2 regions of the Bacillus sp. NEAU-Y102 genome follow, and region 2 is predicted to be linked to the other one. Evidence: a T-box and tRNA genes for the amino acid it is inferred to sense, from the RefSeq annotation. Region 2 holds a T-box; the other holds one or more tRNA genes.
What was found. A T-box is a leader RNA that pairs with one kind of tRNA and senses whether it is charged. The one in region 2 lies ahead of pheS (phenylalanine--tRNA ligase subunit alpha), so its partner is inferred to be a tRNA-Phe.

Region 1: it encodes a tRNA-Phe, which carries the amino acid that the T-box ahead of pheS (phenylalanine--tRNA ligase subunit alpha) is inferred to sense. The anticodon was not compared.

What each region holds. Positions count from the first base shown of each region.
Region 1 covers NZ_JBTWFK010000014.1:58-5,707, reverse strand. The annotation lists gene ACYFX0_RS26825 (SH3 domain-containing protein) at 1-951, shown strand, start outside; gene ACYFX0_RS26820 (hypothetical protein) at 957-1,295, shown strand; gene ACYFX0_RS26815 (DUF3965 domain-containing protein) at 1,536-2,687, opposite strand; gene ACYFX0_RS26810 (CBS domain-containing protein) at 3,009-3,428, opposite strand; tRNA gene ACYFX0_RS26805 (tRNA-Glu) at 3,558-3,629, opposite strand; tRNA gene ACYFX0_RS26800 (tRNA-Asn) at 3,631-3,705, opposite strand; tRNA gene ACYFX0_RS26795 (tRNA-Ile) at 3,717-3,790, opposite strand; tRNA gene ACYFX0_RS26790 (tRNA-Trp) at 3,800-3,870, opposite strand; tRNA gene ACYFX0_RS26785 (tRNA-Thr) at 3,877-3,949, opposite strand; tRNA gene ACYFX0_RS26780 (tRNA-Phe) at 3,960-4,035, opposite strand; tRNA gene ACYFX0_RS26775 (tRNA-Asp) at 4,044-4,119, opposite strand; tRNA gene ACYFX0_RS26770 (tRNA-Met) at 4,123-4,199, opposite strand; tRNA gene ACYFX0_RS26765 (tRNA-Ser) at 4,220-4,312, opposite strand; tRNA gene ACYFX0_RS26760 (tRNA-Ser) at 4,367-4,459, opposite strand; tRNA gene ACYFX0_RS26755 (tRNA-Ala) at 4,480-4,552, opposite strand; tRNA gene ACYFX0_RS26750 (tRNA-Pro) at 4,568-4,641, opposite strand; tRNA gene ACYFX0_RS26745 (tRNA-Arg) at 4,652-4,725, opposite strand; tRNA gene ACYFX0_RS26740 (tRNA-Leu) at 4,729-4,817, opposite strand; tRNA gene ACYFX0_RS26735 (tRNA-Gly) at 4,834-4,908, opposite strand; tRNA gene ACYFX0_RS26730 (tRNA-Leu) at 4,938-5,018, opposite strand; tRNA gene ACYFX0_RS26725 (tRNA-Lys) at 5,034-5,109, opposite strand; tRNA gene ACYFX0_RS26720 (tRNA-Gln) at 5,114-5,188, opposite strand; tRNA gene ACYFX0_RS26715 (tRNA-Tyr) at 5,200-5,283, opposite strand; tRNA gene ACYFX0_RS26710 (tRNA-Val) at 5,292-5,367, opposite strand; rRNA gene rrf (5S ribosomal RNA) at 5,373-5,488, opposite strand; partial or broken rRNA gene ACYFX0_RS26700 (23S ribosomal RNA) at 5,589-5,650, opposite strand, start outside.
Region 2 covers NZ_JBTWFK010000003.1:232,503-239,619, forward strand. The annotation lists gene pheT (phenylalanine--tRNA ligase subunit beta) at 1-1,678, opposite strand, end outside; gene pheS (phenylalanine--tRNA ligase subunit alpha) at 1,697-2,731, opposite strand; T-box leader at 2,776-3,004, opposite strand; gene ACYFX0_RS10570 (TrmH family RNA methyltransferase) at 3,053-3,850, opposite strand; gene sspI (small acid-soluble spore protein SspI) at 3,933-4,142, shown strand; gene ACYFX0_RS10580 (HD domain-containing protein) at 4,319-4,876, shown strand; gene ACYFX0_RS10585 (CPBP family intramembrane glutamic endopeptidase) at 5,016-5,732, shown strand; gene ACYFX0_RS10590 (hypothetical protein) at 5,920-6,291, shown strand; gene ACYFX0_RS10595 (DHA2 family efflux MFS transporter permease subunit) at 6,329-7,117, opposite strand, start outside.

The DNA of each region.
Region 1 (5,650 bases), on a different contig from region 2:
AAAGTGAACATCCTTGAAACAACTAATGAGTGGTATAAAGTATCTGTTCATAATAAAGTAGGTTATGTACAAAAAGATGCTATTTTACTAAAAAACAAACTTCATTCTAATGATCAATACATCGTTAATGCTAATGCATTAAACTTTCGCTCTGAACCTAATTTAGAATCTTCCATTTTAGATGTATTACCAAATGGCAAGTTTATTACCGTTCAAGAAGATCAAGGCGAATGGTATAAAATATCGCATAATGGCCAAACAGGTTACGTACAAAAAGCATTCATCTCTAATGGTTCACAACCCTTAGTAAAAGGAATCACCGTTCAAAATAATACAAAATATACTGTTGCAACACCTAATCTAAATGTACGTAGCAACGCTAGTACAAGTAGCGCTCTACTCGGTTCATTACAAAACGGTACACAAGTACAAGTAGTAGAAACTGTAGGAACTTGGTATAAAATTCGTTTTGGCACAGGATACGGGTATGTAGCAAAACACTATGTAGTACAAAATCAACCACAAGCTAAAACAGATCAACCTTCATCAATTCCAGCTGCTTTCAAATTCCCTGCTCAAGGAAGAATTAGCTCAACCTTTGATATACGCTGGGAACAAATGCATTATGGTATAGATATTGCCGCTCCAGGAAACGTCTCTATCCAAGCTGCTGCTGCAGGTAAAGTTGTGAAATCTTATTATTCAGCTAGCTATGGCAATGTTGTTTTCATTGCGCATCAAATCAATGGGAAATTATATACAACTGTTTATGCTCATATGAAGGATCGCACTGTACAAGCTGGTGATCAAGTACAAACTGGACAATTAATAGGTCATATGGGAAACACAGGTCATTCATACGGGCAACATCTTCATTTTGAATTACATAATGGAGAATGGAATTTTGAAAAAACAAATGCAGTAAATCCACTGCCATATTTAGTTAGGTAAATTGTATGCCACGCAATATACCTCTTATAATTGAATACGTAGCCTTTTTAGGTTTAATCTGTTGTTTAATCATTTACAATACAAACATTGTATTTTTATCTATTATTATTGCTTTTGTTGCATTAGAAATTATGATGGAATCATTTCAAGTGCAACTAAAACAAAAAATTGCCCATATTTATAATGCTATTTTTCTTTTGAGTGCTCTCATAACAAATATAATTAGTAATGGCTTTTATTTATCTACTGTATTTCCAGTATTCTTTATGGCTGTTTTATTATTTGTAGCTAGATATATTAATGTCCCTTATAAACAAAAACAAGAACAAGAACACGAAGCTTAGAAAGAGGAGACACTGTGTACCAATCTTTCAAAGATACTCCAATAAAATACATGTTGAATTTGTATAAGAAAGCCAATACTTTTTTTGGTATACAAGGAAGTTATACTGCACAACTTCTCCTATATGGAATGTTGTTTCTTGTCTTAATCATTTTCTCCTTGTTTTACTAACAAAAAAGGATCTCACATAAACTGGAGATCCTTTTTAATTTATATTAATTTTTCATATCGAAAATATTGTTTATCCACAAGCATATTTTTCATAAATAAAGCTCAGATTATATTTTTTCTCTAAGCTCATTCGTTGTTCATCATCGCACCAATAGAAAAGAATATCATGAATCGTTGCATAACGCTTATTTTTAAGAAATAGCCTAAAGAATGATGGTAAACAATCATGTAATTGTATAAATATATAATTGCGTAGTGTTTCTTCTTTATATTCAATGCCCTTACAAATATACAGTAATTCTTCACAATAATATGCATGCTGTGGAACTTGTATCATTTCGAAAAATGGCACATAAGATAGTAGCTTTCCAATAAAATGACCATATCGATCCATTACTCCTATCGTCATATGCTCCATCATTTCTTTCATCACATATAAATAATCATCTACATGCGTTGTCTTTAATGGGTCTAAGCGATCGGAAATTTGAGATAATACAGCTCTTTGACATGCTAAAACTGCCTGACTAGGTCCATAATATGATAGGAAATCTGTACACTTACGATATTTCCGTAATAAATCATGTGTATACAAATCATATACAAAAGTATTACAATACATTGCTAAACTCATCATATCACTATTTAATTGCTCTTTTGATAATGATTTCGCTCTCTTGCACATATAAAAGAATGTAAATTCCAATACTTCTTTATGAGATAATAAATGTTTACAATCGGTTATACACTTCTCATTAAATTTAACTCTATCCCAAATTTCAATATCCCTATCTGTCAATTCACCTATACGATATTTAATAATTAAATAATTTAAAGCAACTGATTGCGTCAAAAGATCCCATGTTTCATATTCCAATGAAGTATGAACAAACTCAGCTAATCCTTGCGCTATCATAAAATCATTTGCCTCTTCATACCAACCAATCTCTTGGCATAAGCGAAGAATACGCACTAAAGTTGGAATTTCATCTTTATGAAACTGCGGTAATTTCTTTGCTTTATTCATGCCATATACGATAAATGCCGCTAAATTTTCTTCTTTATAAAATTCTTTCTCTTTCCATACTAATATAGTTCGTTCTTTCCCCTCACCTTTTGGGTGACAAGGTACAAGCAAAGAAAATAATTCAGCGAAATTATTTGGTTCTATATATGTATCTGTAACCAAATTCCAATTTGGATCGCCCTGTACAGCCTTCATATAATTCCCCTTCCCTTTTCATCTATGTAGGAAATATTAATTTATTATCGCACCACTAAAAATTAATATTGTTATATTCAAAATCTATCATAATACTTATATCTATCAGTATATCATCTTTTCTCTTATTAAAAATTAAGAATAACAAATTTTAAAAAAATGTCGAAATTATTAACCGTATCCTTATTATATAATGTCTCAGATACATCACGCTAACATATTAGTTTAATCCATATATGCTAGAATAATGCATCTGAACTTTATATATAATTTAGCTCTTTATGAGTGACCATTAAACTCTCGGTTAATTAAAGTTTCAATTTACTCTGTACGCTCTGAGATTTCGCTCAAGGCAAATCCAGCTTGATCATCTGCTGATTCCCTTATAGCTAAATCTCCTAGTGCTAACATGCCAATAAGCTGACCACTATCAACTACTGGTAACCGTCTAATTTGATACTGTGCCATTAGCTCTGTAGCTTTTTCAATAGAATCATTTGGAGAAACTGAGATAATATTTGTTGTCATTACATTTGTAATTTTATTAGATCCAGGATGTTTTTCAGCAATCCCTCGAACAACTAAATCTCGATCAGTAACAAGCCCAACAACTTGCTCATTTTCAACAACAGGAATTAATCCAACCGATTCTTCCTTCATTTTTACAGCTGCCTCATATACATTGTCTAGCGGTGTACAATGTACAATATGGGTACTCATTAAGTCTCTAACTTGTGTCATTATTTATTTCCTCCTTTTTATACATACCATAGCTTTTCCAAAATTCCTTTATTTATTTCTGGAAAGTAACATTATAAAAAGGATTAACAAAATAAAAAAGAGCCAGCATAATGCTGACTCTTTTTTGTATGACCCGTACGGGATTCGAACCCGTGTTACCGCCGTGAAAGGGCGGTGTCTTAACCACTTGACCAACGGGCCATGGCTCCGCAGGTAGGACTCGAACCTACGACCGATCGGTTAACAGCCGATAGCTCTACCACTGAGCTACTGCGGAATAATATATGATGGGCCTAAATGGACTCGAACCATCGACCTCACGCTTATCAGGCGTGCGCTCTAACCAGCTGAGCTATAGGCCCATATACTTACAGGGGCAGTAGGAATCGAACCCACACTGGAGGTTTTGGAGACCTCAGTTCTACCTTTAAACTATGCCCCTAAATGATGCCGGCTAGAGGACTTGAACCCCCAACCTACTGATTACAAGTCAGTTGCTCTACCAATTGAGCTAAGCCGGCATAAAAAAAATGGTGGCTCGGGACGGAATCGAACCGCCGACACGAGGATTTTCAGTCCTCTGCTCTACCGACTGAGCTACCGAGCCAACATAAATGGCGGTCCCGACCGGGGTCGAACCGGCGATCTCCTGCGTGACAGGCAGGCATGTTAACCACTACACCACGGGACCATTTGGTTGCGGGGACAGGATTTGAACCTGCGACCTTCGGGTTATGAGCCCGACGAGCTACCGTACTGCTCCACCCCGCGACAATATTAAATTTAAAAAATGGAGGAGGTAGAGGGATTCGAACCCCCGCGCGACTCTCGCCGCCTGTCGGTTTTCAAGACCGATCCCTTCAGCCGAACTTGGGTATACCTCCATGAAGGAAAAATAAATATTTTATTATTATATGTCTAAACCATTTAAAAGAAAATGGAGGAGGTAGAGGGATTCGAACCCCCGCGCGATTCTCACCGCCTGTCGGTTTTCAAGACCGATCCCTTCAGCCGAACTTGGGTATACCTCCGAGACATATATTAAATAAAGTGGAGCCTAGCGGGATCGAACCGCTGACCTCCTGCGTGCAAGGCAGGCGCTCTCCCAGCTGAGCTAAGGCCCCATGTTTTTTGGAATATCGGGAAGACAGGATTTGAACCTGCGACCCCCTGGTCCCAAACCAGGTGCTCTACCAAGCTGAGCCACTTCCCGTTAATAAAAGCGCGCCCGAGAGGAGTCGAACCCCTAACCTCTTGATCCGTAGTCAAACGCTCTATCCAATTGAGCTACGGGCGCATATGGTGCCGAGGGCGGGGGTCGAACCCGCACGGTGGTCACCCACCGCAGGATTTTAAGTCCTGTGCGTCTGCCTGTTCCGCCACCCCGGCATGTCATATTGAAAATTGGAGCGGAAGACGGGATTCGAACCCGCGACCCCAACCTTGGCAAGGTTGTATTCTACCACTGAACTACTTCCGCAAGACATGTATGAGTTGTTTTATTAAAAGTGCGGGTGAAGGGAGTCGAACCCCCACGCCAAAGGCGCTAGATCCTAAGTCTAGTGCGTCTGCCAATTCCGCCACACCCGCATGTTTTATTAAAAATGGTGAGCCATGAAGGATTCGAACCTTCGACCCTCTGATTAAAAGTCAGATGCTCTACCAACTGAGCTAATGGCTCTTAATGGCTGGGCTAGCTGGATTCGAACCAGCGCATGACGGAGTCAAAGTCCGTTGCCTTACCGCTTGGCTATAGCCCAATAATTAAGAATGGTGGAGGGGGGCAGATTCGAACTGCCGAACCCGAAGGAGCGGATTTACAGTCCGCCGCGTTTAGCCACTTCGCTACCCCTCCGACATATATGGTGGAGGATGACGGGATCGAACCGCCGACCCCCTGCTTGTAAGGCAGGTGCTCTCCCAGCTGAGCTAATCCTCCATTTTGCCTGGCAACGTCCTACTCTCACAGGGACAAGGTCCCAACTACCATCGGCGCTAGAGAGCTTAACTTCCGTGTTCGGTATGGGAACGGGTGTGACCTCTCTGCCATCATTACCAGACTGTATTCATTTAAGACAAGAATCATTTTAACTTATTTACTTTTGAAAGTCAACAAGTTTTTATATTCTTTCAAAACTAGATAACATTGCTTCATATTATATGGTTAAGTCCTCGATCTATTAGTATTCGTCAGCTCCACATGTCACCATGCTTCCACCTCG
Region 2 (7,117 bases):
CTAAGCTTAAACGAAGTTGGCTACGCTCTTCACTCATTGGAAGTGCAAGGTTTACAGGTGCCTTTTCGTTTGGCTCAATCATGTATTGTTTCGCTTTGTCAGCGCTCGTTAATGAATACGTGATTGCTTCATATAAACCAGCACCCTCTAAGAAGCGACGTACTTTACGACGTTTCGTTTGTGCTGATGTTAATTTACCACGAGTCATCGTTCCAGAAGGTAATGTAACTGGAATGTGGTCATAACCGTATAGACGGCCCACTTCTTCTACTAAGTCTTCTGAAATTGTAATATCAGGACGACGTGCTGGTACATTTACATGGAATGTTCCTTCTACTTCTGTGAATGGAAATTTCAAGTTCGCGAACATTGTACCCATTTCACTCGCAGAAATATTTGTACCTAATACACGGTTTACTTTTTCAGCAGTAACAGATACTGTACGCTCTTGTACTTGTAAGTTATCAGCTTCTACTACACCTTCAAGTGCTTCACCGCCAGCATATTTCGCCATTAAAGCAGCTGCGTGTTGAATTGCTTCAAATGTACGTGTTGGGTCGATGCCTTTTTCGAAACGTGCACTTGATTCACTACGAAGACCTAAGTCTTTTGATGTACGACGCACTGTTTGACCTGCAAAGTATGCAGACTCAATTAGAACGTTTACTGTCTCATTTGTAACTTCAGAATCCGCTCCGCCCATTACACCAGCAACAGCTAAAGCTTTTGTTCCGTTTGTAATTACAAGGTGGTGATTTTGTAATGTACGCTCTTGATCATCTAACGTTTCAATTTTTTCGCCTTCTTTTGCAAGACGAACAACGATTTCTTTTGAACCTAATTTATCGTAATCGAATGCATGTAACGGTTGACCGTATTCCATTAAAATGTAGTTTGTAATATCAACTACGTTGCTAATTGGACGAATGCCAGCTGCCATAAGACGAGTTTGCATCCACATTGGTGATGGACCAATCTTTACGTTTTTAACCATTTTTGCAATGTATAATGGGTTTTCTTCTTTCGCTTCTACATTTACAGAAATATAATCAGAAGTTTTTTCTGCTGTTTCTTGTAATTCGATAGCTGGAAGTTTTACTTCTCGGCCGTAAATAGCAGCCACTTCATATGCAACACCTAACATATTTAAGCAATCTGCACGGTTTGGTGTTAAACCAAGCTCAAGTACTTCATCGTGTAAGTTTAAAATTTCAAGTGCATCTGCACCAACTTCAGCGTCACTTGGGAAGATGAAGATACCATCTGCATATTCTTTTGAAACTAACTTTCCATCAATGCCAAGCTCTTGAAGAGCACAAACCATACCGTGAGAAGCTTCACCACGTAGTTTTGCTTTTTTAATTTTGAAGTTACCAGGAAGCACAGCACCAACTTTTGCAACTGGTACTTTTAAACCTTTTGCAATGTTAGCAGCTCCACAAATAATTTGAACTGGCTCTTCTTCACCGATATCGATTAAGCATTTGCTTAATTTATCAGCTTCAGGGTGTTTTTCACATTCTAATACGTGACCAACTACAACACCTTTTACACCTTTATTTAATACTTCAACACCTTCTACTTCAATACCACTTTTCGTGATTTTGTCTGCTAGTTCTTGTGCTGTTACATCTTTAATATCTACATACTCTTGTAACCAACGATATGATACGAACATATTTATCCTCTCCTTCCCTTACGCTCGTTTGAATTGTTGTAAGAAACGTACATCATTTGTATAGAAATGACGAATGTCATCTACGCCGTATTTCAACATTGCGATACGCTCTGCGCCCATACCGAATGCGAAACCTTGATATTCTTTTGAATCATAACCAGCCATTTCAAGTACGTTCGGGTGAACCATACCTGCGCCTAGAATTTCAATCCAGCCAGTTCCTTTACAAGTGCCGCAACCTTTGCCATGACACATCATACAAGAAATATCCATCTCTACAGATGGCTCTGTGAATGGGAAGAAACTTGGACGAAGACGGATTTCACGATCTTCACCGAACATCTTTTTCACGAATACTTGCAGTGTACCTTTTAAGTCACTCATACGAATGTTTTTATCAATTACAAGGCCTTCAATTTGCATGAACTGATGTGAATGCGTCGCATCATCATCATCGCGGCGATACACTTTACCAGGACAAATAATTTTGATTGGGCCTTTTTCTTTATTATTTTCCATCGTACGTGCTTGCACAGAAGATGTATGTGTACGTAGTAACGTTTCTTCTGTAATGTAGAATGTATCTTGCATGTCACGTGCTGGGTGATCTTTCGGTAAGTTTAGTGCTTCGAAGTTGTAGTAGTCTTTTTCTACTTCTGTTCCTTCAGCTACTTCATAACCCATACCGATGAATACATCTTCAATTTGTTCAACAACAGCTGTTAACGGATGGTGACAACCTGTTTCAACAGGACGACCTGGTAATGTAACATCAATTGTTTCCGTAGCTAATTTCGCTTCAATTACTGCTTTTTCTAAGTTGCTAATTTTGTCTTCTAGACGCGTTTGAATCGCTTCACGTACTTCATTCACTAATGCTCCCATACGTGGACGCTCTTCTGCTGATAATTTTCCCATGCCGCGTAATACTTCTGTAATTGGACCTTTTTTTCCTAAATACGCTACGCGTACGTCGTTTAAGCCCTTTAGCTCTTTCGCTTCTTCAATAAGCTCTAACGCTTTTTGCTTTAGCTCTTTTAAACGTGCTTCCATTTTGGAACCCTCCTAATTTTAAAAATAAAAAAACCTCGCTCCCAAAAAGGGACGAGGTAAATTCGCGGTACCACCCTAAATTGACAGAACAAGTCTGCCCACTCATTAGTTATAACGATCAATTCTGACCGGAACGCCTTTACATATACATGGTCCTGGCGTCAACTCCAGAGGTGAATTCACTTCCGTCTACCATAAGAATGCTTTCAGTCTACGGCACTCTCTCCCTATATGGCGATTTTGTAAGCTACTCTTCTCTATCAACGTTTTTCGTTATTTAACTTTTAATATAATGTACTTCAACTTATTATAAGAAGTTTTTTATTTGTTCGCAACTGGGCTTTGTAAATAATACGTTAAAATCCCTGCTGCAACCGCAACATTTAATGATTCTGCCCCGCCGTAAATCGGAATATACAAGTTTTGATCCGTTTTTGTAAGAATTTCTTGGCGTACGCCATTTCCTTCATTTCCAACAATTAATGCAAAACTTCCGGCCGGAGTTACCTCACCATACGGAACTCCATTTTCAAGAGCTGTTCCATATACAGGAACGTTATTTTCTTTTAACTTGTCTACCCATTCTTCTAAGTTCCCTTTTACAATTGGCAAGCGGAAAATAGAACCTTGTGTAGAGCGGAGTACTTTACTATTGTAAACATCAACACAACCTTCTCCAAGCACAACGGCGTGAATACCAGCTGCATCAGCTGTACGAATAATTGTTCCTAAATTACCTGGGTCTTGCAGTCCATCCAATAAAAGGAATTTCCCATCAGTAAGAGCTACTTCTTTCTCATGCTTCTCACAAACAGCAAATACACCTTGCGTCGTTTCTGTTTCACGAAGTATTTTTACAATAGCCTCAGGCACGATATACATTTCTACATCATTAACTGTCCAATCTTTCGGAAGGTCTGTCTGATCTGAAACGATAAGTTCTGTTACAATTCCTGCCTTCAAAGCTTCTTCGACTAAGTGGAATCCTTCTACAAAAAATAAACCTTTTTTATCGCGTTCTTTTTTCGTTTGCAGCTTTTTCCACTGCTTTACACGCGGATTTTGTACTGAATCAATGTTTTTCATAATATGTAGTTCCCTCTCTTCTTGTCTTATCATTATAGCCTATTTTTCATACATATTTACATAAAAAAGAACAAAAACTAACGTCAGTTTCAATTCTGAAGAAGAGGTGAAAACAATGAGTTTTAATTTACGCGGTGCCGTATTAGCGAATGTATCTGGTAATTCACAAGATCAATTACAAGAAACAATTGTCGATGCAATTCAAAGCGGTGAAGAAAAAATGCTTCCAGGTCTTGGCGTCTTATTTGAAGTCATTTGGAAAAACGCTGATGAAAATGAAAAGCACGAAATGTTAGAAACACTAGAGCAAGGATTAAAAAAATAAGCAATTTGAAAATCACCTTCGCATAAGCTAAGGTGATTTTTTTACGAAAAAAATTTTTCTTCTCCTAAACATTTCTACTTTACTAACGAACTATGATGGAGTACAATGTTCAAAATACATTTAAACCGATCGATTTTTCTTCGTATACATCATTAGATAAAAGGAGTGAATGTTTTATGCACCGTATTACGCTTGAACAAGTTTTTAAACATCACATTACACAAAAATACGTAAACCGTTCCGGAATGGTCCACGCGATCGCTGTCGCTTACCATGCGTTTCACTTAGCTAAAAAGCACCACGCCTCAGTCGATGCTGCGACAAAAGCCGGTTTCCTTCATGATATCGGACATCATACGTGGTACACAGGCGGCGAATGGGACTATGACTTATATAAAAAGAATGATATCCATGCAATTAAAGGTGCAGAAAGAGCACATAAATTGCTTATTAGATTGGGAGAACATCCAAAACTAGCAAAAGAAATTTCTATCGCGATTCTTCTGCATACAGATTCTTTCTTAGTGGAACAAGAAATTGAAAGAACATCTCTTCAAAGCATTATTAAATGGGCAGACGAAGCAGATGAAGAACCAGGCGGAGCTCATCATTATAGAACGATTTCTTATGAAAAAGCACTTAAAGCTATTCAGCAATTAGATCGATTGGTAGAGCGTGAATTGCAAATAGAGCAAGCAAAATTGAATAACAAGGCAAAACATAGTTATCAATGAGAAAGAGGCATCACTACAGGGTGATACCTCTTTTATTATTTTACGAAAAATACACCTTTGTATGTAATATTTAAATGTTACATTCAGAAACAAATTAATCTATAATTTAATATACAAATATAAAGAGGTGATTTCACAGATGCAATCCGCTACACAACTTTCTGATGAACAGAAACACTCTATGTCATGGGGACAATTTATTAGCTCCGTTTTATTCGCTTTTTTCGGAACTGGACTCATTACCTTGTTCCTAGCAATAATGCCCTTAACAATTTATACGGCTAGTCTTACAAATAAAAAGCAAATTGCCCTGTATGAATCTATTGCAAACACCGCAAGTATAGGGTTACAACTAGCCATGTTGTTATTCTTTATTTTTAAATTCAAACCTGCGAAAAGATTATTACTGAACTCTTTTAACTTTAAAGCACTGAAAGAATGGCGCACATACGTATATTTACTTCTTTTCTTCGCTATAAACATCATAATCAACTACTTCTTATTAAATTATGTGTTCCAAGACGCAACAAAGCAACAATCTTCCGCACTAAACTTAGACGTTTTTAAGCAATATCAAATACTATTACTTCTCGGATTTGCAATACTCACACCAATTTTTGAAGAACTTATTTTCCGTGGTTTTATACTTCATTTCTTCTCTGAGCGCTTTCCATTTTGGATTGCAGCAGTCTTAACAAGTTTCTTCTTTGGTATCGCTCATACATACTCACTTGGAGTAATGGTAATTACTTTCTTCATGGGATTATTAATGGCTATTTTATGTAAGAAAACAAAATCCATTCTTCCAGCTATGTTATTTCATATTATAAATAATACGTTGGCATTCTTCAGTTAAAAAGAGGTATCATCACGATACCTCTTTTTACTCTTTTATCACAACTTCAAACTCTTCTTCAATTAGCACTTTTTGATAATCCGTATCATTACTACCCATTTCTATCAATTTATACATATTTATTAATAATATCCAAAATGAACCTGATGTAGTAAAATATAACTCATTACATAAAAGGAGATTATATATGTTTAGCTTCCTTTGGATTGTTTATATGCCACTTCTTGTCTTATGCGGATTTTTCGGTGGTATTTTTTTAATTATTACTAGTATTAAACATCGGAAATTATTTGTTGGTTTAATGGGGGTACTTAGCTTTTCCTTTGTAACGCTACCTTTTGTTTTTTGGAGCATGGAGGTGAATAGCGAGACAATCCTCCCTATTTCAACTACTTTATACTGGATATTGTTTTCTTTAACTGGATTATTAGCAGGGGTAAGAGGATTACAAATGAAAATTAAAAGTATACGCAACATGGGATTCATTATTTTTATTGCGGGACTATTAGGAGTTATTTTCTGGGAACTCATGTCTGCAGGTGATTCATTCTATATCTAATTGCATCTTTTTATAAGAAAACAAAAAAGCAGGAAATTTAATTCCCTGCTTTTCTATTTGGTTTATTGCCTGATTGTAAGAAGAACGATAACACCCAAGCAATACCTGCTAGTATCGTTGCAATTAAGAAGGCATCGTTAATACCGTTAATTGCAGATAGCTTTGAAATTTGTCCATATAATAGTTGTGTGCTCATCGCATCTCCTGCTTGAGCTGATCCGGCAATCGCTGCTAAACTTTGCCCCATACCGTGTACTTTATCAACTAAAATTGGGTTTGATGTTGTTAACATGTTGCCGTAATCTGCTACGTGAGCAGTTGTTTGTTGCGTCATAAGTGTGATTAAAATCGCTGTTCCGATTGAACCAGCTACTTGTCTTGACGTATTTTGCGTTGCTGTACCGTGAGAAATTAATTTCATCGGCAGTGCGTTCATACCAGCTGTCATAATTGGCATCATAATGAATGACATACCAATTGAACGTATAATATAATCCGTCATAATAACGCTATACGGTGTATCCATCGATAATTTTGTAAATTCATATGTCGCATACGTCGTAATTGCCAATCCAATTATCGCTAATGGACGAATGCCATATTTATCGAATAATTTACCCGCTACTGGTCCCATGATCCCCATAATTAATGATCCTGGAAGAAGTAGTAAACCAGATTCAATTGGCGTAAAGCCACGAATGTTTTGCAGATATACTGGAAGCAATAACATACCCCCGAATAATGCCATCGTAACGATTGCGTTAATTACTAAAGTAAAAGTAAATACTGGATATTTAAATACTTGTAAATCAAGCATTTTATTGTC